3 regions of the Rhodococcus olei genome follow, and region 3 is predicted to be linked to each of the others. Evidence: riboswitches for the same ligand, from Rfam matches in the RefSeq annotation. Region 3 holds a riboswitch; each other region holds the start of a gene.
What was found. Region 3 has a riboswitch for S-adenosylmethionine ahead of ABD951_RS10770 (bifunctional o-acetylhomoserine/o-acetylserine sulfhydrylase). Riboswitches for the same ligand answer to the same signal wherever they lie in the genome.
Positions count from the first base shown of each region.

Region 1 (7,532 bases), on a different contig from region 3:
CCGGCGGATCCCACGGTCGCCGGGAGTGTCGGCGAGATGCGGTGCCAGCCGACCGGAGACCGCTGCCAGGCCTCCAGCGCGGCGCCCGCTCCCCCGGTCCCGTTGACCGCGATCACCTGCGTCGCCCCGCCGACCCGGTCGGCGAACCAGGGCCCCTGTGCGGTCGCGAACGGCGCGGAGAACATCGCGACCAGCGTCGCGACGACCGTGGAGAATATGACGTACATCACAGTGCGCACACCACATCCTGACCGGTCGGTAGCCAGCGGTCAAACGCTGGCGGACGGTAGCGTCGTCCGGCGACCCGACCCTGCGACCCCGGAGAAGCCCATGGACACGCCGCCCCTCGACGCCGCCACCGACTCGGTCACGGTGGTCGAGTCCTTCCTCACCGCCCTCGCCCGCGGCGACGTCGACTCGGCGCTGGAGATGATCACCGACGACGTCGAGTGGGTCAACGTCGGGTTGCCGACCCTGCGCGGCGCCCGACTGGTCGGGCGATCCCTGCGGGCGATGAACAGTCCGTGGCTCCGATTCGACGCGATCCTGCACCACATCGCCGCGGCCGACGGCGCGGTGCTCACCGAGCGCACCGACCTGGTGACGGTCGGGCCGCTCGGCATCGAGTTCTGGGTGTGCGGCACGTTCGAGCTGCGGGACGGCAAGATCGCGGTCTGGCGTGACTACTTCAGCCTCCGAGATCTGGTGCGCGGCACCGTGGTCGGACTCGTCCGGCTCGCTCTCGGCCGGCGTGGCGGGCGGTCCACCGGCTATCTCGGGCACTGACACGACGGTGGTGCAGACCCCGACGGCCACCCGTCCCGGTCTGCACCACCGCGGCACGACGCCTACGCGCCGGGGCCGAACTCCTCGAGCATCTCGGTGACCAGCGCCGCGATCGGGGACCGCTCGCTGCGGGTGAGGGTGATGTGCGCGAAAAGCGGATGGCCCTTGAGCTTTTCGATCACCGCCGCGACACCGTCGTGCCGACCGACCCGCAGGTTGTCACGCTGCGCGACGTCGTGGGTGAGCACGACCCGCGACCCGCTGCCGAGCCGGGACAGCACGGTGAGCAGCACGTTGCGTTCGAGGGACTGCGCCTCGTCCACGATCACGAACGAGTCGTGCAACGAACGACCTCGAATGTGGGTGAGCGGCAACACCTCCAGCATCCCGCGACCGATGACCTCGTCCATCACCTCGGGGCTCGCGAGACCGTCGAGGGTGTCGAAGACGGCCTGCGCCCACGGCCCCATCTTCTCGCTCTCGCTGCCCGGCAGGTAACCGAGTTCCTGCCCACCGACCGCGTACAGCGGCCGGAACACCACGACCTTGCGGTGGGTGCGGCGTTCGAGCACCGCCTCGAGCCCGGCGGTCAGCGCCAACGCGGACTTACCGGTACCGGCCTTGCCGCCGAGCGAGACGATGCCGACGCTCTCGTCGAGCAGCAGGTCCAGGGCGATGCGCTGCTCGGCGGAGCGGCCGTGCAACCCGAACGCTTCACGCTCCCCCCGCACCAACTGCACCCGCTTGTCCGGGGTGACCCGGCCCAGCGCGCTGGATCGGCTGCCGAGGAGACGGATCCCGGTGTGACACGGCAGTTCCCGCGCCTCCTCGAGGTCGACGACACCTTCGGCGAAGAGTTCGTCGATCCGTTCGGACGCGACGTCGAGTTCCGCCATACCGTTCCACCCCGACGGCACGACGTCCTGGGCGTGGTACTCGTCGGCAGGCAGACCGACGGCGCCGGCCTTGACGCGCAACGGGATGTCCTTGCTGACCAGCACCACGTCGCGCCCCTCGGCGGCGAGGTTCAGTGCGCAGGCCAGGATCCGGGCGTCGTTGGTGTCGGTGCGGAATCCCACCGGGAGCACGGTCGGGTCGGTGTGGTTCAACTCGACCTGCAGGGTGCCGTTGTCGGATCCGATCGGAACCGGTTGGTCCAGCCGCCCGTGCTCGAGTCTGAGGTCGTCGAGCATCCGAAGCGCCTCGCGCGCAAACCATCCCAGCTCGTGATGGTGGCGCTTGCCCTCCAGCTCGCTGATCACCACCAGCGGCAGTACCACGTCGTGCTCGGCGAACCGGGTGACGGCCCACGGGTCCGAGAGCAGGACGGAGGTGTCGAGGACGTAGGTGCGGACGGAGCGGTTTGCGTTCACGGTGGCTCCTACACCCGCGTGGCACCCACGCGAGCGGTGGTTCGCTGGGCCGTTCGGTCCGCGCGAGGCCGCTGCCCCGCAGGGACCGGGCGCCGGTCCCTTCGCTCTGAGCTCGTCAGTCACGATTCGAACCTCCCGGACGGGCGACTCCCCTGTCACCCGTTGCCTTGACGCTACGACTCGGGTCCGACACTCCGCGCGATCGACACGGTGAACGTTGCGTAAACCCCACCCCGTCCGGCGCGACGGCTCCGTGACCTCCGTGTCGACGACGAACGGCCCGCAACCCCAAGGGGTGCGGGCCGTTCGGGCGTCGGAACTAGATGTTCTTGGAGAGCAGACCCCAGTCCTCGAGACCGTCGTAGAGCGGGAAGTCGAGGGCCAGCTTGGACACCCGGGCGCGCAGGGCCGGGACGTCGGCACCGTGCCCCTGGGCCAGTGCGGTGGCGATGATGTCGGAGACCTCCGCGAACTCGGCGTCACCGAACCCGCGGGTGGCCAGGGCGGGGGTGCCGATGCGCAGGCCGGACGGGTTCATCGGCGGGCGCGGGTCGAACGGGACGGCGTTGCGGTTGACCGTGATGCCGATCTCGTGCAGCAGGTCCTCGCCCTGCTGCCCGTCGAGCTCGGAGTTGCGCAGGTCCACGAGCACCAGGTGCACGTCGGTGCCGCCGGTGAGCACGGAGATGCCGTTGCCCGCGACGTCGGAGCCGGACAGGCGATCGGCGAGGATCTTCGCGCCGGCGAGGGTGCGCTCCTGCCGGTTCTTGAACTCCTCGGTGCCTGCGATCTTCATCGCGACGGCCTTCGCGGCGATCGCGTGCATCAGCGGTCCGCCCTGCTGTCCCGGGAACACCGCGGAGTTGAGCTTCTTCGCCCACTCCTGCTTGGCCAGGATCATGCCGGAGCGGGGGCCGCCGAGGGTCTTGTGGACGGTGGTGGAGACGACGTCGGCGTGCGGCACCGGCGAGGGGTGCAGTCCGGCGGCGACCAGGCCGGCGAAGTGCGCCATGTCGACCCACAGCTTCGCGTCGATCTCGTCGGCGATCGACCGGAACGCGGCGAAGTCGAGGTGCCGCGGGTACGCGGACCAGCCGGCGATCAGGACCTGGGGGCGCTCGGCGAGCGCGATCTCGCGGACCTTGTCCATGTCGACGACGTGGGTGTCCTCGCGGACGCCGTACGACGCGACCTGGTACAGCTTGCCGGAGAAGTTCAGCTTCATGCCGTGCGTGAGGTGCCCGCCGTGCGCGAGGTCCATGCCGAGCAGCTTCTCGCCCGGGCTCATCAGTGCCATCAGCACCGCGGCGTTGGCCTGCGCACCGGCGTGCGGCTGCACGTTCGCGAACTCGGCGCCGAAGACCGCCTTGGCCCGCTCGCGGGCGAGGTTCTCGACGACGTCGACGTGCTCGCACCCGCCGTAGTAGCGGCGGCCCGGGTAGCCCTCGGCGTACTTGTTGGTCAGCACGCTGCCCTGGGCCTGGAGGACGGCCCGCGGCACGAAGTTCTCGGAGGCGATCATCTCCAGGGTGTCGCGCTGACGGGCCAGCTCGCCGTTCATCGCCGCGGCGACCTCGGGGTCGAGTTCGGCGAGCGAAGCGTTGTTCACGTCGGTGCGGGGCACAGCGGTCATCAGAGGGATCTCCAAGCGGAAGGCCGGGCAGGGGCAGCCCTCATTCTAAGGCCAGGTCACCCGCACCCCACCGGCGGATCCGCGTACGCGGCCCGCATCCGCGTCCCGATCGGCGGGATCGCGGTACCACCCGGCCGCCGCGCTCGGGTTCGCTGTTCCCACCCACCCCTTCCACACCGACCCCAGGGAGCCAGCGATGACACTCGACGACCTGCTCGCCGAACGCGAGATCACCCGCGCGCTGACGCGGATCGCGCGCGCGATGGACGACCGCGACTGGGCCGCCCTCGACGACCTCGTCCTCGCGGACGCGACCGCGGACCTCGGCACCGGGGAGCTGCGGGACCGCGCCGAGTTGGTCACGACGATCCGGGCGTTCCTCGACGAGTGCGGCCCGACGCAGCACCTGCTCGGCAACGTCCTCGTGGACGTCGACGGGGACACCGCCACCAGCCGCGCCTACGTCAGCGACCTGCACGTCGGGAGTGGCGACCGCGCCGACCTCACGTTCCGGACCCTCGGCGACTACCACGACACCTGGGTGCGCCACGGCGACGCCTGGCGGCTGGCCCGGCGCGTCAAACACAACCGCGGACATGTCGGCTCCTTCGCCGCACTCGGACCCGGCCCGGCGGGCTGGTCACCGCGCGACTGACCCCACGCCGCAGGCGGCGGCATCGGCAGGGTCGGCGAGGTTGAACAGGTGACTGCGGCCGGGCCCGGACGGCACCGCGAGCGCGTGCCACCGCGGCCGCCACCGGGCGAAACCCCCGGTGCGCCGCAGCGCCGCCGCCAACCGGCGCGTGTCGTGGTGCCAGCGCACCACCACCTCGTCGGGCCACTCCAGTCGGATCAGGCCGTCGGACTGCACCACGGCGAGGACGTCGACGGAGTCGTCGTCCTCCCCGCTCCGGCGGGCGTGGACGAAGTGCACCTGGTGTCCCGGCCCGTAGCGGGTGCACCGGTCGTCGGCAGCCGGAATGTCGTGGGACGGGTGGGCCATGTGAATCTCCCGAGTTCCTCGGGCCGCCCGGGAACCCCGGGGGCGCTCGTGCCGACACCGGTTGGGGCCAGCCGCTTCGTCACCCGAGCCACCCGCGAGCGTGGGGTTGGCGGCCGTCCAGTCGGGGCTTGGCGACGGCACTCGTGAAGCGGCCCCAGTGTAGTCGACGAAACCCGGGTCAGCGCAATGCGGACGGGATCAGCGGTTCGTCGAGCAGCCGCCGGAACAGCTCCGAGCGCTCGTCCGCGTCGCCGGCGCGGTCGAGCCAGGATCCGAGCAGCCGGTAGCCCTCCACGTAGGTCGAGGTGTACGCCCGCCACAGCGACGACGACAGGAACCGCAGCGACTGCCGCGCCCGCTCCGGGGAGGCGAGCGTCCAGGTCTGCAGGAATTCCGCGACCTCGTCGTGCGAGCGCCCCCGGTCGTGCAGCAGCAGTGCCGCGTCCTGCCGCACCCCGAGCAGCTTCGCGGACGCGTTCGACAGCGCCTCCGCCCGCTCGCCGTCGAACCGCAGCCCGAGGTCGGCGTAGATCTCCTGCGCCCACTTCCCCCAGCCCTGCCCTCGGGTCGCTCCGCCGGCTCCGCTCCCGTGCCCGACGATCGCACCCAGCGCAAGGTCCGCGAGCCCCTCCGCCATCAGGCACTGCGGGGTGTTGACCAGGAAGAGGGTGTGCTCGATCTGGCCGGCGTCGACCAGGCCGGCTTCCTTGCGGCAGTGCTCGGTGTGGTGTCCCGGGTACGCCTCGTGCGCGATCAGATGTGGCAGATTCGCCATGTGCTGCTTGAGGTCCGAGTTGATCGCGACCTTCGACCGGTAGTCGCCGAGGTAGTAGTTGAAGCCCGACCACGGCTTGTCGCCGACGACCTCGTATTCGACGCGCTCGGTCTCGGGCAGCGGGTAGCGGGCCCGCACCAGGTCGCGCAGGGCCGACGAGAACGCCTCGACGCACTCCGCGAGCCGCTCCGGCGGGATCTCGTCGGCCGCCCGGTGCGCCTGCAGCCGCTCGGCCAGCGGGCGGCTTCCGTCGCCGGCGAGCACCTCGTCCATGGCGCGGTGCGCGTCCCGGTAGTCGTCGACGCTGCCGGGTTCGATGCGGACGTCGAAGTACGCGTGGACCTCGTCGACGAATCCGATCTCCTCGCCGGCGAATTTGCGCGCCGAACACTCCAACGCCCGCAGGTGCACGCCCAGGAATTCGGCTCGCGCGGCAGGCAGGTCGACGTTCGGCAGTTCGGCCCGCAGCCGGGCGGCCCGGCGAGCCAGGTCCCGGGGCTGCGGCGCCGGGGCGTCCGCCACCTGACGACGCAGGTCCGGGTCGCCGGTGAACGCGTCGACGAATCCCTCCTCGACGCGATCGAAACCGAGCCCGAGCAGCAGATACTCGCGTACGAAGGTGGCAGCGTCCATACCGGTGAACACTAGTGCCCGGACCCGCCGCAGCGCCCGGGCGTGGGGGCGCGCACAATTCCCCTATGCAGATCGAGTCCGGGACGCGCGCATGGCGAGGGTGAGCGAGACCAGCCCATACGTCGAATTCGACCGGAAGCAGTGGCGGACACTGCGCAAGTCGACACCGCTCGTGCTGACCGAGGAAGAGCTGCAGGGCATGCGCGGCCTCGGTGAGCAGATCGACCTGGACGAGGTCGCGGAGGTGTACCTGCCGCTCTCACGTCTGATCCACCTGCAGGTCGCCGCCCGGCAGCGGTTGTTCGCCGCGACGGCGACGTTCCTCGGCGACAAGCACCCGGACCGCCAGGTGCCGTTCGTGATCGGTGTGGCCGGGTCGGTCGCGGTGGGCAAGTCCACGACGGCCCGCGTCCTGCAGGCGCTGCTGGCCCGATGGGACCATCACCCCCGGGTCGACCTGGTGACCACCGACGGGTTCCTGTACCCGACGGCGGAACTGACCCGGCGCGGCATCATGCATCGCAAGGGCTTCCCCGAGAGCTACGACCGCCGCAAGCTGCTCCGCTTCGTGACCGAGGTCAAGTCGGGCGCGGAAGAGGTTGCGGCGCCCGTGTATTCACACCGCTCGTACGACATCGTGCCGGGCCAGTACCACCTGATCCGCCAGCCCGACATCCTGATCATCGAGGGCCTGAACGTCCTGCAGACCGGTCCCCGGTTGATGGTGTCGGACCTGTTCGACTTCTCGATCTACGTGGACGCCCGGATCGAGGACATCGAACGCTGGTACATCAAGCGGTTCCTGACGCTGCGCAAGACGGCGTTCGCAGATCCGGCCGCGCACTTCCACCACTACGCGAACCTGTCCGACGAGCACGCGACGATCGCGGCCGAGGACATCTGGAACTCGATCAACCGGCCGAACCTGGTGGAGAACATCCTGCCGACGCGGCCCCGCGCGACGCTGGTGCTGCGCAAGGACGCCGATCACTCCATCAACCGGCTGCGACTGCGGAAGCTGTGACCCGCTTGCGGCCCGCCTCCATCTCCCGGTTCAGGTCGCGAACGTACCGCGCGAAGTCCACCTGGATGGTGTGCCGCGGCGTCTGGTAGTACTGCGCGAGGCTGGCCGCATCGTCGGCGGCGATGATCCGCCGCATCTCGTCGGGTTCCGGCAATGCGTATGTGCCGGCGAGGATTCCGGCGACGAGCTTGCTCTGCTGTTCGGCGAGGTTGACGATCGTCGGGGACGCCTGTGCCAGTCCCATGAAGAAGAGGTTGTCGTCCCCGGGTCGGACGATCCGCTTGAACAGCGGGAACCGGTGCTGC
Region 1 covers NZ_BAABFB010000070.1:59,660-67,191, forward strand. The annotation lists gene ABD951_RS23730 (L,D-transpeptidase family protein) at 1-239, opposite strand, end outside; gene ABD951_RS23735 (limonene-1,2-epoxide hydrolase family protein) at 331-786, shown strand; gene phoH2 (RNA 5'-3' helicase PhoH2) at 849-2,159, opposite strand; gene glyA (serine hydroxymethyltransferase) at 2,479-3,792, opposite strand; gene ABD951_RS23750 (nuclear transport factor 2 family protein) at 3,989-4,447, shown strand; gene ABD951_RS23755 (hypothetical protein) at 4,433-4,795, opposite strand; SAM riboswitch class IV at 4,835-4,944, opposite strand; gene ABD951_RS23760 (DUF885 domain-containing protein) at 4,974-6,203, opposite strand; gene coaA (type I pantothenate kinase) at 6,295-7,227, shown strand; gene ABD951_RS23770 (flavin-containing monooxygenase) at 7,199-7,532, opposite strand, start outside.
Region 1: linked by a shared signal. The riboswitch ahead of ABD951_RS23755 (hypothetical protein) and the one ahead of ABD951_RS10770 (bifunctional o-acetylhomoserine/o-acetylserine sulfhydrylase) in region 3 are both predicted to bind S-adenosylmethionine.

Region 2 (7,532 bases), on a different contig from region 3:
ACCACCCGGCCGTTCTCGTAGACGGTGACCATCTTGGTGTTGTCGTCGGCGATCGAGACGTGCGAGTCGCCGATCCGGAACGAGACCTTCTCGTCCTGCTGGCCGTACAGGCCCTTGCCCAGTTGGGTGCCGTAGATCTTCGCGTCGACCGACACCGTCGTGCCGGGCGCGTAGTACTGCTGCGGCCGCCAGTGCGCGTTCTGGTCGTCGAGCCAGTACCAGGACCCCTGCACCGGGGGAGTGGTGGTGACCGTCATCGCCTTCTCGGCGGCGGCGCGGTCGCCGATCTCCTCGTCGAAGTGCGCCACGACGACGAGCCCGACGCCGTACGTTCCGCCGTCGGAGATCGACTGCCCGCCGGTGGTGTTCAGGTACACCCGGGTCTGGTTGTTCGGCGCGAGGGTGGTGAAGGTGGTGTCCTTCGTCGTCGTCAGACCCTGCGCGTCGACCGCCTCCGCGACCAGGTGGTAGGTCTTGCCGTAGCCGAGGGGCTCGCCGGGCTTCCACGACGTCCGGTCGGGCGTGGTGATGCCGGTGACGACCTTGCCGTCGGGATTGGTCAGCGTGACCGACGTCAGTGTTCCCTGCGTGACGTCGACGCGGATCGGGCTCAGCGGGTTCACCGGCGCCGTCGTGTCGGCCGGGGTGAAGCCGATCGCCGCCGCGGACGTCCGGGTGGTCGACACGGGGCCCGCACTGCCGTCGGTCCGACCGCCCGACGAGATCGTGCACCCTCCCACCGCCAGCATCGTCGCCAGGACGCAGCTCACGACCAGGGAGCGCCGCAGGCGCGCAATCATCATGCCTCCTCGAAATACGAGCGGACACGATGCCCCGCACGTCGGATACCACCAGGATATCGGCGCACCCGGCCCAGATGTTTCGGCCACCGGCCCGCAGCCCGGTGCATCCGGCCTCGGGACGGTCGGTGGGGCGGGCGCACGACCGCGCCCGGGTGCGATACGCGCGTCGCGCGTATCGCACCCGGGCGGGCCGGCGTGCCGGTCCATTGATCGCGAATTCCGATCACCCTGTTCGGCATTCGATATTGGACTTCGCCGACCGGACGCGGTTTCGTGGCAGACGAGTTCCTGCTCGAATGGCCCGCCGTCCGTGGCGATCGCCGCGGCGGTCGCGGTCGCGGACGGTCCGAGGCCACGTCTGCGGGTTCCGCGGCAGTGCCGGGCGAGGTGATCAGGGCGGTCATCCCGAACCCTCTGGTCGACACGTGAGGAACGACATGCACGAACTACTGCACATCGACACGGTCGGCCCGGACGAGTTCCGGGGCCGGTGCGCGGAGGGCTCGCCCGGTCGGGCCTACGGTGGTCACCTGGCCGCGCAGGCGCTGGCCGCCGCCCAGCGCACCGTCCGGGAGGGCCGGGCGGTGCACTCGCTGCACGGCTACTTCCTGAGCCCGGGCCGTCCGGAGGCCGAGGTCCGGTACGTCGTGCGGCGGCTCCGGGACGGAAAATCCTACGACCTGCGCGAGGTCACCGCCTGGCAGCAGTCGGACGCCGTCTTCACGATGACGGCATCGTTCAAGGTGCCGGAGTACGGCCCGCCCCGGCACGCACCGATGCCGGACACGCCCCCGCCCGATCTGCTCGCCGAGCGCGGTGCCGGACCCGATCGGACCTGGACGAACGTCGGCGAGCGCTCCGCGGTCGGCCGGGGCGTCGTGTTCCGGCCCGTTCACACCGGCTCCGGGTCCGGCGTGCCCGGCGAGTCCCGGCGCTCCCTCTGGGTCCGGGCCGCCGGGCAGCTGGGCGCCGATCCCGGCGCGCACGCGTGCGCCCTCACCTTCCTGTCGGACATGGCCCTGGCGCGGACCGCGGCCGTCGCTCATTCACCCGCGGCGGCGCGGGACCCGTCGACGATGTTCACCACCTCGCTCGACCACGCGATCTGGTTCCACCGTCCGTGCCGTGCCGACCAGTGGCTGCTCTACACCCAGAGCAGCCGCGCGTCCGGTGACGGGCGAGGACTGAGCACCGGCGAGATGTGGAGTCGGCAGGGCGAGCTGATCGCGACGACCACCCAGGAAGTTGTGCTGCGCGAACGTCGCGGGGCGGCACCGGACCCCGCCGCCGCGGGCTGATCGCCGAGTCGCGCGGGACGGCCGCGCCGGGAGCGGGCAGCGACGCGCACGAGGGCGTGACGGCCTTCCTCGAGAAGCGGCCGGTCGCGTTCGCGGACCGTCGGAGCCGACCCGGCCGCGATCTTCCCGGAGCGGTGCGGATCTGTGAAGAATGTTGCTGCACAGCGGATTCAGATCAAGGTTGCCGCGGCTCCGGCGAGAGTCTCGGTGAGACCCGGGGGAGGGGGTGGTCCCTGCTCGGGGACTCGCGGAGCCGGTGGGTTTGACATCGCGGCGACCGGTCTGCCATTCTCGCTGCAGGTTATGAGTGCCAGCGTGTAGCCCCGGCTTGCTGGCCGGCAACCCTCCGCCGCGGTGGGGTGCCCCGGGTGACGACCTGGCCGTGATTCCAACTCCGGGCACGGCAAGCGCGGACTCGATGCACCACCTCCTCACGCACGGGTCCCTTGACGTAAGGGATGACGCCATGACCGCTGTACTCGACACCACCCTCGCCTCCGTCGACGTCCGCGCTGAGAGCTGTTCCAGCACAGGTCCTTTCGCTCCAGTGTGTGGTTCCGACCTGCGCGCGCCGCTGCGCGACGGAACGACCGTCACCTACGCGAACTTCGACTACGCCGCCAGCGCGCCTGCCCTGTCCGCGGTCGCGGAGCGGGTCCAGTCGCTGCTGCCGTTCTACGCCAGCGTGCACCGCGGCGCCGGCTACGCCTCCCAGGTGTGCACCGAACGGTACGAGGGTGCCCGCGACGTGGTCGCGGACTTCGTCGGTGCCCGCGCCGACGACGTCGTGGTCTTCACCCGCAACACCACCGACGCGCTGAACCTGCTCGCGTCGTGCGTGCCCGGCGAGACCGTCGTCCTGGACATCGAGCATCACGCGAACCTGTTGTCGTGGAAGCGAAACGGCGCCCGGGTCGTCGAGTCTGCCGGGACCGTCGAGGAGACGATCCAGCGGATCGTCGCGGAACTCTGCACGCGTCCGGCCGCACTGCTCGCCGTCACCGGGGCGTCGAACGTCACCGGCGAGGTGCTGCCGATCGCCCGCCTGGCCCGGATCGCGCACGAGTGCGGCGCCCGGATCCTCGTCGACGCCGCCCAGCTGCTGCCGCACCGTCGCGTCGACATCGCCGAACTCGGCGTCGACTACCTCGCGTTCTCCGGTCACAAGCTGTACGCCCCGTTCGGTGCGGGTGCGCTCGTCGGTCGCGCCGACTGGCTCGACGCCGCCGAGCCCTACCTCGCCGGCGGCGGCGCCACCAAGAACGTCGAGATCGACTCCGTGCAGTGGGCCGCCGCCCCGCAGCGGCACGAGGCGGGCACCCCGAACGTGCTCGGTGCCGTCGCGATCGCCGCCGCATGCGAGGCGCTCGCCGGGTTCGACGCGGTCGCCGCGCAGCAGCACGAGCGGGAACTGTGCGACCGGCTCACCGCGGGCCTCGGCGCCGTCGACGGCGTCCAGGTGCTGCGCATCTGGCCGGACTCCCCGGACTCCGTCGGCATCGTGACCTTCACGGTCGCGGGAGCCGAACCGCGCGAGGTCGCGACGTTCCTGTCGGACGGGTACGGGATCGGCGTCCGTGACGGCCGGTTCTGCGCGCACCCGCTGCTGTCGCGGCTCGGGCACGTCGAGGGTGCGGTGCGGGCCAGCCTCGGCCTCGGCAGCAGCGGCGCCGACGTCGACCGGCTGATCGCCGCGGTCGCCGAGTTCGTTCGCGGGCGTGCGGCGGGCGACCCGCGCTAGCATCGATGCCATGACTTCGGCGACGGCAGCGGCGGCAGGCGGGCACTGGTCCCGTCGGCACGTCGACCTCTGCCGCACCGCGTCGTGTGCGTGTCCGGTCTGACCTACGTCACACCAGACCCGTTCACCCGCACCACATCCGAGGTACAGTCATGTCCCAGATCAGCACCCGGCCGCTGCACGTGGCCGTCGAACTCTCCGGCGCCGGCCACCACCCGGCCGCCGCGTCGCACACCGATTTCCGCGTCCCGCCCGGGCTCAGCGACTACTGGGTCCAGCTCACCGGCCCCGCGCTCGACCTCGACGCCCCGGGCTCGGTGGTCCGGACCCGCGCCACCGATCTCGGTCAGGCGCGGCGCGCGCGTGATGCCGCCCGCGCCCGCGCCGCGCGGGACGGGCGCGACCCCGACACGATCTCCGTTCTGCTCGACGTCGAGGTGCTGCTCGCCGACGATCACCGCGCGGCCCGGCTCGAGCTGGCGCGGCTCGATACCGGCCTTGCCGAACCCCGTGTCCCGGAGTCGATCTCGTACACGGGAACCGCGGCGGGGCTGGCCGGGTTGCTCGCCGACATCCGCGCGGCCGGGGTCGCGGACGGGGCCACCCTGTTGCCGCTGGTCCTGCCGAAGGTGCTCGACCGGGTCGTCGACGACGTGCTCCCCGTGCTGCACGACGCCGGCGTGACCCGGCCGTCCGCGGTGCTCGGCGAGGTCCTCGGACGGTTCGGGCTGTCGGTCGCACTGCTCGCCTCCTGACATCCGGGGGCGGGGCACCTCCGGTGGGTGCCCCGTCGCCCGGCCGGGTCACTCGACGTCGATCTCGAGACCGGCCGTGATCCGCACCAGCTCGCGGAACGTCGTCCGGAACACCGTGTTCGGGTGGCCCGCCGCCGCCCACAGCTCGGGGTACGCCTCCAGCGCGGTGTCGACGAACGTCGACAGGTTCGTCGGATGTCCGACCGGCGCGACCCCGCCGAGGGGCTGGCCCGTGACCTCCCGCACCACGTCCGCGGGCGCCCGCGTCAACGTGCCGTCGAGGCGTTTGCCGGTGCGCTCGGTGTCGACCTCGTGGGCGCCCGACACCAACAGCAGCACCGGTTCGTCGTCGAGCAGGAACACCAGCGACTTCGTGATCGCGCCGACCTCGACGCCGAGTGCCGCGGCCGCCTCGGCGGCCGTGTGGGTGGGCTGGTCCTGCGTGACCACCACCCCGTGGTGGCCCCGCGCGATCAGCGTCCTCGCGACGTGCGCCGCGTTCGGATGCAGTGTCCTCGCCATGACTCACCATATGACCGGGCGGCGTCGTTCGCTCGGCATACGGCCACGATCACTCGGCGCCGCCGGCCGCGCCGCTCACCCGGCGCGGCGCGCGCGGTGGCGGGCGGTGCAGCCGAACACGAGCGCGAGGCCGACCGCGGCGTAGAGCAGCAGCGTGCCGATCGGCTGTCCGGCGCCCGTGCCGTGGAAGTAGACGATGCTGCGCACGCCCTCGGTGCCCGCGCCGGGGGTGATCCACCGGCCGATCGCCGCGTAGAACGTGGGCAGCACGTTGGACCCGAACGCCCCACCGGCACTGGGATTTCCGAGCACCACGAAGAGCAGGATCGCGAGCGGGACGGCGAGGATGCCGAGCGCCGCCCGCAACCCCATCGTGAACATGCCGGTCCCGAAGACCACACCGGCGCCGAGCAGCGACAACGGCAGCAGGTGTCCGGTGAAGGTGCCGAGCAGCTGCGTGGCGATCAGCGCGCCGAGGAACCCCGACGCGGCCGCGTAACCGGCCATCAGCGCGGTGTGCACCCCGGCCTCGCGCAGCGTGCGCGGCGCCCCGATCACCAAGCCGATCGCGGCGGCCAGCAGGTACCCACCGACCACCCAGCCGATCGACAGGTAGAACCCGGACAGGCCGCGGTTGTCGTGCATGCCGACCGGTTTCTCGTCGCGAACCACGAACGTGCGCCCGGTGGTCGCACCGGCCGCCGTGAAGGTGCCCTCGAGTGCGGTCGCCGCGGAACTGCCCGCCGCGCTCGCGGTGATCAACGTGTCGGGGCCGGAGCCGGCCACGACATATCCGCCCATGACCTGACGGTCCGCGATCAGGGTGCGCACCTCGTAGGTGTTCGCGGCGACCCGGGCCGAGACGGGATGACCGTCGATCCCGTTCAGCCGGTCGACGACCTGCTGGTCGACCCCGGCCGGCAGCCCCGGCTCGGCGACGACCGCGATCGGGATGTCGCGCGGGGTGGGCTGGTGGAAGGCGGCGACGTAGCTGGTGATGAAGCCGAGCTGGAGCAGCAGGACCCCGACCGTGACCGCGATCAGGAGCTGACGCGTGCTGTAGCGGTCGGTCGGACTGGTGGACCGGTGCGGCTCGGGCCCGGCCGCGTCGGCGGCCGGAGCGTCGACATCGGTGATGGTCATGCGGGTTGTTCTCCCTGTCGCGCGGTTGTCGATACCCAGAGTATTGAATACCGTAGGTATCGGAGATGGGAGGTTCGACGTGGAATCTGAGGCGAACGCAACACCGGCGGCGGGTCCGGTGCCGGCGTCACAGGAGGATCGGGCCGTGCTGTCGCGTCCGTCCCGGGGCGAGGTCCGGCGCCGTCTCCTCGACGCCGCGGCCGAGGAGTTCGCCGAGCACGGCTTCGTCGCCGCCCGGCTCACCGAGATCGCCCGCCGGGCCGGTTTCACCAAGGGTGCCGTCTACTCCAACTTCGAGTCCAAGCAGGACCTGTTCGCCGAACTGTTCACCGAACGCGCCCTCGAGGTCGCCGGCCGGGTGCTCGGCGAGATCGCCGGCCTCGACGTCACCGACGCGGCGGGCCGCAGCGGCGCGACGATCAGCAGCTGGCTGGTCGGTGACCCCGGCTGGGCGCTGCTGGTCCTCGAATTCGGTGTCCAGGCCGCCCGCGAACCCCGGATCGCCGAGGCGTACCTGCGGGAACGACGCGCCCTGCGCGCCCAACTCGAGGACCTCGTCGCCGAGCGCGCGGCCGAGTGGGGCATCGCGGACCGGGTCGACGCCCGCACCGTCGCGATCGCCCTGATGGCGCTGATCTCGGGGCTGATGCTCGAGCACGCCGTCGACCCCGAGCAGGTCGACCAGCGGGCCGTGCAGACGGCGGTGTCCGGGTTCTTCGCCGGCGCCTTCGCCCGCGACTGACTCGACCGCGGGGAAGCCGGACGCCGCACGGTGCGGTTACTCTCGAGTAATGACTCGAGATGCCTGGAAGGCCTTCACCGTCGAAATCAAGGACCACGTCGCCCGGGTGACGCTGATCGGTCCCGGCAAGGGCAACGCGATGGGCCCCGACTTCTGGAGCGAACTGGGGCCGCTGTTCACCGAGCTCGACGCCGACCCCGAGGTCCGCGCGGTCGTGCTCGCCGGCGCGGGCAGGAACTTCTCGTTCGGTCTGGACCTCCCGGCGATGGCCCCGATGATGGCGCCGGTGCTCGGGGACAAGGCCCAGGCCGCGCCGCGCACCACGTTCCACGGGAACATCAAGGACATGCAGCGCGGCATCAACGCGGTCGCCGACTGCCGCAAGCCGGTCGTCGCCGCGATCCAGGGCTGGTGCATCGGCGGCGGCGTCGACCTGATCTCCGCGGCCGACATCCGCTACGCCAGCGCCGACGCCAAGTTCAGCATCCGTGAGGTCAAGGTCGCGATCGTCGCCGACATGGGCAGCTT
Region 2 covers NZ_BAABFB010000075.1:601,285-608,816, reverse strand. The annotation lists gene ABD951_RS27515 (L,D-transpeptidase) at 1-800, opposite strand, end outside; gene ABD951_RS27510 (acyl-CoA thioesterase) at 1,241-2,101, shown strand; SAM riboswitch class IV at 2,401-2,517, shown strand; gene ABD951_RS27505 (aminotransferase class V-fold PLP-dependent enzyme) at 2,568-3,842, shown strand; gene ABD951_RS28765 (putative leader peptide) at 3,853-3,945, shown strand; gene ABD951_RS27500 (hypothetical protein) at 3,995-4,597, shown strand; gene ABD951_RS27495 (YbaK/EbsC family protein) at 4,646-5,119, opposite strand; gene ABD951_RS27490 (hypothetical protein) at 5,195-6,262, opposite strand; gene ABD951_RS27485 (TetR/AcrR family transcriptional regulator) at 6,408-7,004, shown strand; gene ABD951_RS27480 (crotonase/enoyl-CoA hydratase family protein) at 7,054-7,532, shown strand, end outside.
Region 2: linked by a shared signal. The riboswitch ahead of ABD951_RS27505 (aminotransferase class V-fold PLP-dependent enzyme) and the one ahead of ABD951_RS10770 (bifunctional o-acetylhomoserine/o-acetylserine sulfhydrylase) in region 3 are both predicted to bind S-adenosylmethionine.

Region 3 (7,532 bases):
CGCGCGAACAACATTGTGGCACAGTGAGTTCCATTCCTCGACAATGCTCGGGTCGACGTTCGAGCAGTGTCGCCTGCGGCCGATCCAGTTCGACGAGGTCGACTTCACGCTCGCCTCCCTCGGCAAGGCCGACCTGCGCGGGGTGGACTTCACCGACTGCCGGTTGCGGGAGGCCAACCTCGTCGAGTCGGACCTGCGCGACACCGCGCTGCGGGCCGTCGACCTGTTCGGGGCGCGCACGTTCGGGCTGCGCCTCGAGGGCGCCGACCTGCGCGGCGCGCACGTCGACGCGAGCCTGTGGACCACCGCGAAACTCGACGGCGCGAAGATCGACCTCACCCAGGCCGTCGCGATGGCCGCCGCGCACGGCCTCGTCGTCGAGCACTGAGCGCGGGGGATCGGCCGGCTACGGCCGAGGTGGCACGATCGGTCGTGGAAGTCCCGCCGGAAGGAGCCGACGATGTCCGAGCGATCAGGACCCCTCGCCGACGATCCGTTCGGTGGCCGGCGCCCGACCAGCCACGAACGGACGACGGGACAGCCCTGGGATGCGTCGTACCACGGCGGCCCCGCGCCCTGGGACACCGGCCGGCCACAGCCGGCGGTCGTGCGGGTCGCCGCCGCGGGCGGCTTCACCGGCGCGGTGCTCGACGTGGGCTGTGGGACCGGCGAGAACGCGCTGTACCTCGCCTCGACGGGCCTTCCGGTGCTGGGTGTCGACGTGGCCGACACGGCGCTCGCGATCGCCCGGGACAAGGCGACGGACCGCGGGATCGAGGCCCGATTCGAGGACGTCGACGCCCTCCGGCTGTCGCGGGTGGGTCGCCGCTTCACGACCGTGCTGGACTGCGGGCTCTTTCACACCTTCGACCGCGAGGAGCAGCAGCGGTACCTGGCGAGCCTGGCGGCGGTGATCGAGCGTGACGGGGTCCTGATTCTGCTGTGCTTCAGCGACGTGGCCCCCGGCACCGGTCCACACCCGGTCGGTCGCGACGAGCTGCGGGCGGCGTTCGACTCCGGCGGGTGGCGAGTCGTCTCCGTCGAGCCGGAGCGGATACAGACGAGATTCCACGGCGACGAGGGTGCTCCCGCCTGGCTCGCGACCGCCGCGCCGAGCTGAGGCCCGCCGTCGGCCCCCGCCGTCCCGGGCGCGGGTATCGGGTCAGCGGATGAACTCGCGGGCCAGCAGGTCCATCAGGAGTCCGTCCTCCCAGGTGCCGTCGTGGCGCATCTCGTATTCGCGGAGCACCCCGACGTCCTTGAACCCGACCTTCCGGTAGCAGGCGATCGCGGGGGTGTTGGACAGCTTCGGGTCGATGACCAGGCGGTGGTAGCGGTGGTCGTCGATCAGGTGCGCGCACAGCACCCGCACCACCTCGGTGCCCAGGCCGCGGCCCTGGACCTCCGCGGACAGGAACAGGTCGAGCCCGGCGTGCCGGTAGTCCGGGTCCGGTTCGAAGTACCACTGGGCGAAGCCGATGATCCGGCCGTCCTCGAGCACCGTGTACTTGGTGGTGTCCGGTTCCGGAACCTCGGGCCAGTCGTCGTCGGGCATCTGCCACCATCGGCGGACCTCCGGCTCGCGGTGGATCTCCCGCAGGCGGGCGCGGTGCTCCGGTCGCAGCGGCTCCAGCACCACGCGCGGACCGTGCAATTCGGGTGCGAGGGCAGGACTGTGTGCCATGGCTCCAGTCTTACCTGAAACAATGGGCGCCGTGACTGCGACGATCCTGGATGGCAAGGCAACCCGCGACGAGATCTTCATCGACCTGAAGGCCCGGGTCGACGCGCTCGAGGCGAAGGGCATCACCCCCGGACTGGGCACCGTTCTGGTCGGCGACGACCCCGGATCCGCGTCCTATGTGCGGGGCAAGCACGCGGACTGCGCGAAGGTCGGGATCAACTCCCTGCGCCGCGACCTGCCCGCCGACATCACCCAGGCCGAGCTCGAGGCCGTCATCGACGAGCTCAACGCCAACCCGGAGTGCACCGGCTACATCGTGCAGCTGCCGCTGCCCAAGCACCTCGACGAGAACGCCGCGCTCGAGCGCATCGATCCGGACAAGGACGCCGACGGCCTGCACCCGGTCAACCTGGGCCGCCTCGTCCTCGGCAAGGAGGCGACGCTGCCGTGCACACCGCGCGGCGTGGTGCACCTGCTGCGCCGCTACGACGTGCCGATCGACGGCGCTCGTGTCACGGTCGTCGGCCGCGGTGTCACGATCGGCCGCCCGATCGGTCTGCTGCTGACCCGCCGCAGCGAGAACGCGACCGTCACGCTCTGCCACACCGGCACCAAGGACCTGGCCGCCGAGGTGCGGCGCGCCGACATCGTCGTCGCCGCCGCCGGTGTCGCCGGCCTCATCACCGCGGACATGGTCAAGCCGGGCGCCGCGGTCCTCGACGTCGGGGTCAGCCGCACCCCGGACGGCCTGCGCGGCGACGTCGCCGACAACGTCCGCGAGGTCGCCGGATACATCTCGCCGAACCCGGGTGGTGTCGGACCGCTGACGCGCGCGTTCCTGCTCAGCAACGTCGTCGAGCGCGCCGAGCAGCTCGCGGCAGAGTCGGCCTGACCGGGGTGCCCGCCTCAGCCGGCGCCGCGAGGCGGTGGCTCGGGTTCGCCCGTCGCAACCTGCCACTGCTCGTGGTGTCGGCCGTCGTCCTCGTCGGCATCGGATTCGTCCTCGCGGACCGGTGGCGTCGTGGTGCCTTCGTGTTCGGCATCGCGACGCTGCTCGCCGCCGGGTTCCGGCTGTGCCTGCGGCCCGAGGAGGTCGGGTTGCTGGCCGTCCGCGGTCAGGCCTTCGACGTCACCGCGCTGACCCTGGTCGGCGGCACGATCGTGTGGCTCGCCGTGTCCATCGACCCGCTGGGAACGGGGTAGGCGCGCGCGACCCGGAGGACTGTCAGGCGGCGCGGCGACGTGCGCGGGCAAGCTCCAGCGTCTCGCCGAGGAGGCCGGTCACCCACTCGGCTTCGGTGAGGAATCCGTCGTGCCCGGCCGCGGAGTGCACTGTCCGCAGGCCGTCGCACCCGGGCAGCAGTGTCGCCAGCTCCTCGAGCTGCCGCAGCGGGAAGAGCCGATCGGAGTCCACGCCGCCGACGATCACCGGAACCGGCGTGGACGCCAATGCCCGGCGGCCACGCCGCCGCGACCACGTCCCACGTCGTGCCTATTGATGGAGTCGGTGAGAACCACGTAGGTTCCGGCGGGGTTGGGATGCTCCGCGTCGGCGGGGCCGACAACGTGGGAATCCCCGGTCAACGCGTGCTCGATCAGCACGATGTTGTCCCGGGCCGCGCTCGGCTCGCCCCCGCACTGGACCGCCAGCGTGACGTCCGGGAGGTCGCCGCCGCATTCGAGGCGCAGTGTTCCGATGTCGACCCGGGTCAGGGTCCCGTCGGCCGGTGGGAAGGCGCCGATCGGCCCGATGTCCGCCGGGTGCGAGACCGCCGCCGCGCCGCCGTGCCGTCCGGGCGACGTGGCGGAGGGCAGCCCGACCAGCTGTGGCCCACCGGTCAGCGGTGCAGGGGGCGTCGACATGGGGTCCATCGCAGGCGGGCGCACGGCGCCGATGCCAGCGAGCGGGCGCCGTCGCGATGGACGCATTGGCGAAACTGCGGTTACCGGCGAGCGGAGACCGTCAGGACGAGAGGCGCCCGTCGCGGGCCATTGCCATCGTCTCCCCGAGGAGCTCGGTCACCCAGGCGGCTTCGGTGAGGAACCCGTCGTGGCCGTCCTTCGAGTTCGCCACCCGCAGGCCCTCGCAGCCGGCGAGGTGGGTGGCGATCTCCCGCTGCTGCCACAGCGGGTAGAGCCGGTCCGAGTCGACGCCACCGACGATCGTCGGGACGGTGCACGACGCCAGCGCCGCCTCGATGCCGCCGCGGCCGCGACCCACGTCGTGCCGGTTCATGGCCTCGGTCAGCAGGACGTAGGTGCCGGGGTCGAAGCGGGCGACCAGCTTCGCCGCCTGGTGTTCGAGGTAGCTCTGCACCGCGTACCGGCCGCCGTCCCGCGGGTCCTCGCCGTCCTGCGGCGCGTTGCCGAACCGGGAGTCGAGCTCGCCCTCCGTGCGGTAGGTCAGGTGCGCGATCCGCCGGGCGATGCCCAGACCTGCCTCCGGGGCCCGCCCGGTGTCGTGGTAGTCGCCGCCCTGCCAGTCCGGGTCGGTGGTGATGGCCGCCATCTGGGTGGTCTGCGTGCCGATCTGGTCCGCCGTGGCACGCGCCCCGACGGCCAGGACCAGTGCGGAGGTGATCCGGTCCGGGTGGCCGACGATCCACTCGAGGGCACGCATCCCGCCCATCGAACCGCCGACCACGGCAGCGAACCGATCGATGCCGAGACGATCCGCGAGCGCGACCTCGGCGGCCACCTGGTCCCGGATCGAGATGTACGGGAAGCGCGACCCCCAGGGCGCACCGTCCGGCGCGGGTGAGGCCGGGCCGGTGGTGCCGCGGCAGCCGCCGAGCACGTTGGCGGCGAGAACGCACCACTCGTCGGTGTCGATCGGCGCGCCGGGACCGACCATGCCGTCCCACCACCCGGGTGAGGGGTGGTCGGCGTCGGCGGGCCCGGTCACGTGGGAGTCGCCGGTCAGCGCGTGTTCGACCAGCACCACGTTGTCCCGGGCCGCGTTCGGCTCGCCCCACACCTGCACCGCGAGGGTGACGTCGGGCAGCACCGCGCCGCTCTCGAGGGTCAGGGTGCCGACCGAGACGTGCGCCAGCCGCCCGTCCGGCGACGGGAACCCCGCGAGGGGACCGGCCGGACGGGCGCCGGAGACGGAACCGACTGTCAAGACTTCGCCGCCGCGAATCCGGTCTCGAGGTCGGCGAGGATGTCGTCGATTCCCTCGATGCCGACGGCCAGGCGAACCAGGCCGGGAGTGACACCGGACGCCAGCTGCTCCTCGGCGGAGAGCTGCGCGTGGGTGGTCGAGGCCGGGTGGATCACGAGCGAGCGCACGTCGCCGATGTTAGCGACATGGCTGTGCAGGGTGAGGCCGTCGACGAACTTCTTGCCCGCTTCGGCGCCGCCCGCGAGTTCGAACGCGACGATCGCGCCGGCCCCGTTCGGGGCCAGCTTCTGCGCCCGCTCGTACCAGGGCGAGCTGGGCAGCCCCGCGTACGCGACCGAGACGACCTCGTCGCGGCCCTCGAGGAACTCCGCGACCCGCTGCGCGTTCTGCACGTGCCGCTCGATCCGCAGGCTCAGCGTCTCGATGCCCTGGCTGATCAGGAACGCGTTGAACGGGGACACCGCCGACCCGAGGTCGCGCAGCAGCTGCACCCGGGCCTTGAGCGCGTACGCCGGTGCGCCCAGGTCCGCGAACACCGCACCGTGGTAGCTGGGGTCCGGGGTGGTGAAACCGGGGTGCCGGCCCTGCGACCAGTCGAAGGTGCCGCCGTCGACGATGACGCCGGCGATCGCGGTGCCGTGGCCGCCGAGGTACTTCGTCGCCGAGTGCACCACGATGTCGGCGCCGTGCTCGAGCGGCCGCAGCAGGTACGGGGTGGCGACGGTGTTGTCGACGATCAGCGGGATGCCTGCCGCGTGGCCGACCGCGGAGATGCCCGGGATGTCGAGGACGTCGTTGCGCGGGTTCGCGATCGACTCGCCGTAGAACGCGACGGTGTTGGGGCGGATCGCGGCGCGCCACTGCTCGAGATCGTCGGGATCCTCGACGAAGGTGACCTCGACGCCGAGCTTGGCGAGCGTGTAGTGGAAGAGGTTGTACGTGCCGCCGTACAGGCTCGGGCTGGACACCACGTGGTCTCCGGAGCCGGCGACGTTGAGCAGCGCGAACGTCGACGCGGCCTGGCCCGAGGAGAGCAGCAGCGCCGCGACGCCGCCCTCGAGCGCGGCGATCCGCTGCTCGACCGCGTCCTGCGTCGGGTTCATGATCCGGGTGTAGATGTTGCCCGGTTCGGCCAGCCCGAACAGCGCGGCCGCGTGGTCGGTGTTGTCGAACGTGTACGAGGTGGTCTGGTAGATCGGCAGGGCCCGGGCCTTGGTGGTGGCGTCCGAGGTCTGTCCGGCATGGATCTGCTTGGTCTCGAAGCTCCAGTTGGCCGACGGGTCGGCGATGCTCTCGCTCATGGGTTGTCTCTACTCCAGAGGATGTGGGAGATGCGGGCGCGACGGCGCCCTGGACGGCTGAGGCCTATCTGCGACAACAACACATGGTGAAACCTCCGTTGGGTCGTGGCCCGGTCGGTGGGTCCGTCCCAGCGGACCCGCGCTTGTCCTCCGATTTCCCGGAGAACCAGGTCATCACCCGGGGCACCCCACCGCGGATGGAGGGTTGCCGACCAGCGAGCCGGGGCTTGGCGCTGGCACTCATGACCTGCCCGCGATCTTAGCGGTACCGGTCACATCGTCCGCAGCGGGTTGGCTCACGCGGGCAGAATCTCGGCGATCGGTGCCTCGACCGGACCGGGAGCTCGCCGCGTCGACGGGCCGGCACGGATTTCCGGGTAGTCGACTACTCGTGACGCGGCGACGTCGGGACAGCACTGTGGACGCAGAGCGGGCCTTCAACGAGGCGTCGAGTGGTGATGATCCCAATGTCGCGCATATTCCTCAGTCACTCCAGCCGGGACAACCGCCAGGCGATCGCGCTCGGACTGTGGTTGACCGAGCGGGATCCCGGCCTCGCGGACGAGATCTTCCTGGACCTCGACCGCCACACCGGAATCCCGGTCGGCGTTCGCTGGAAGGAGGCCCTCCAGCGGGCCAACGCGCGCTGCGAGGCGGTGATCTGCCTGCTGTCCCGGAACTGGGACGGCTCCCGCGAATGCCAGGCGGAGTACCGCACCGCCGAGAACCTGAACAAGCCGATCTTCCCGGCGCGTCTGGAGCCGAGTGTCGGCCGCGAGATCACCGCGGAGTGGCAGCGCTGCGATCTGTTCGGTGACGGGCCGACCACCGAGATCGTGGTCTCCGGGGACGAGGCTCCGGTGGTGTTCCTCACCGAGGGGCTGGAGCGGCTCTACGACGGGCTGCGGCGGTCCGGGGTCGGCGCGGAGGGCTTCCCGTGGCCGCCGCCGGGCGATCCGGACCGGGCGCCCTATCGCGGGTGGGAGCCGCTCGACGCGGGCGACGCGGCCGTGTATTTCGGTCGGGACGCGCAACTCGTCCGGAGTCTCGGAGCGCTCCGCGGCATGTGTGCCCCGGGCGCCGAGAAACTCTTCGTGATCCTCGGACCGTCCGGGGCGGGGAAGTCCTCGTTCCTGCGCGCCGGTCTGCTGCCCCGACTCGCTCGGGACGACCGGCACTTCCTGCCGCTCGACGTGGTGCGGCCGGGCCGGCGACCGCTGACCGGTGACGGCGGATTCGCGGATGCGGTCCACGCGGTGCGCGCCCGGCTCGGCCTGACCCGGCCGACGTTGGGGGAGATCAAGGCGGCCTGCCCCGACGACACCGAGCGGCTCGCGGTGTGGCTGCGCGAGGCACAGGACGCGGCGCTCGGCCGGGTGGTGGACGTTCCGGTCGGGATGCCGCCGCCGACGCTCGTGCTGCC
Region 3 covers NZ_BAABFB010000030.1:259,197-266,728, forward strand. The annotation lists gene ABD951_RS10735 (pentapeptide repeat-containing protein) at 1-388, shown strand, start outside; gene ABD951_RS10740 (class I SAM-dependent methyltransferase) at 461-1,120, shown strand; gene ABD951_RS10745 (GNAT family N-acetyltransferase) at 1,163-1,684, opposite strand; gene ABD951_RS10750 (bifunctional methylenetetrahydrofolate dehydrogenase/methenyltetrahydrofolate cyclohydrolase) at 1,716-2,576, shown strand; gene ABD951_RS10755 (DUF3017 domain-containing protein) at 2,582-2,887, shown strand; partial or broken gene ABD951_RS10760 (homoserine O-acetyltransferase MetX) at 2,910-3,214, opposite strand; gene metX (homoserine O-acetyltransferase MetX) at 3,648-4,808, opposite strand; gene ABD951_RS10770 (bifunctional o-acetylhomoserine/o-acetylserine sulfhydrylase) at 4,805-6,109, opposite strand; SAM riboswitch class IV at 6,244-6,357, opposite strand; gene ABD951_RS10775 (nSTAND1 domain-containing NTPase) at 6,577-7,532, shown strand, end outside.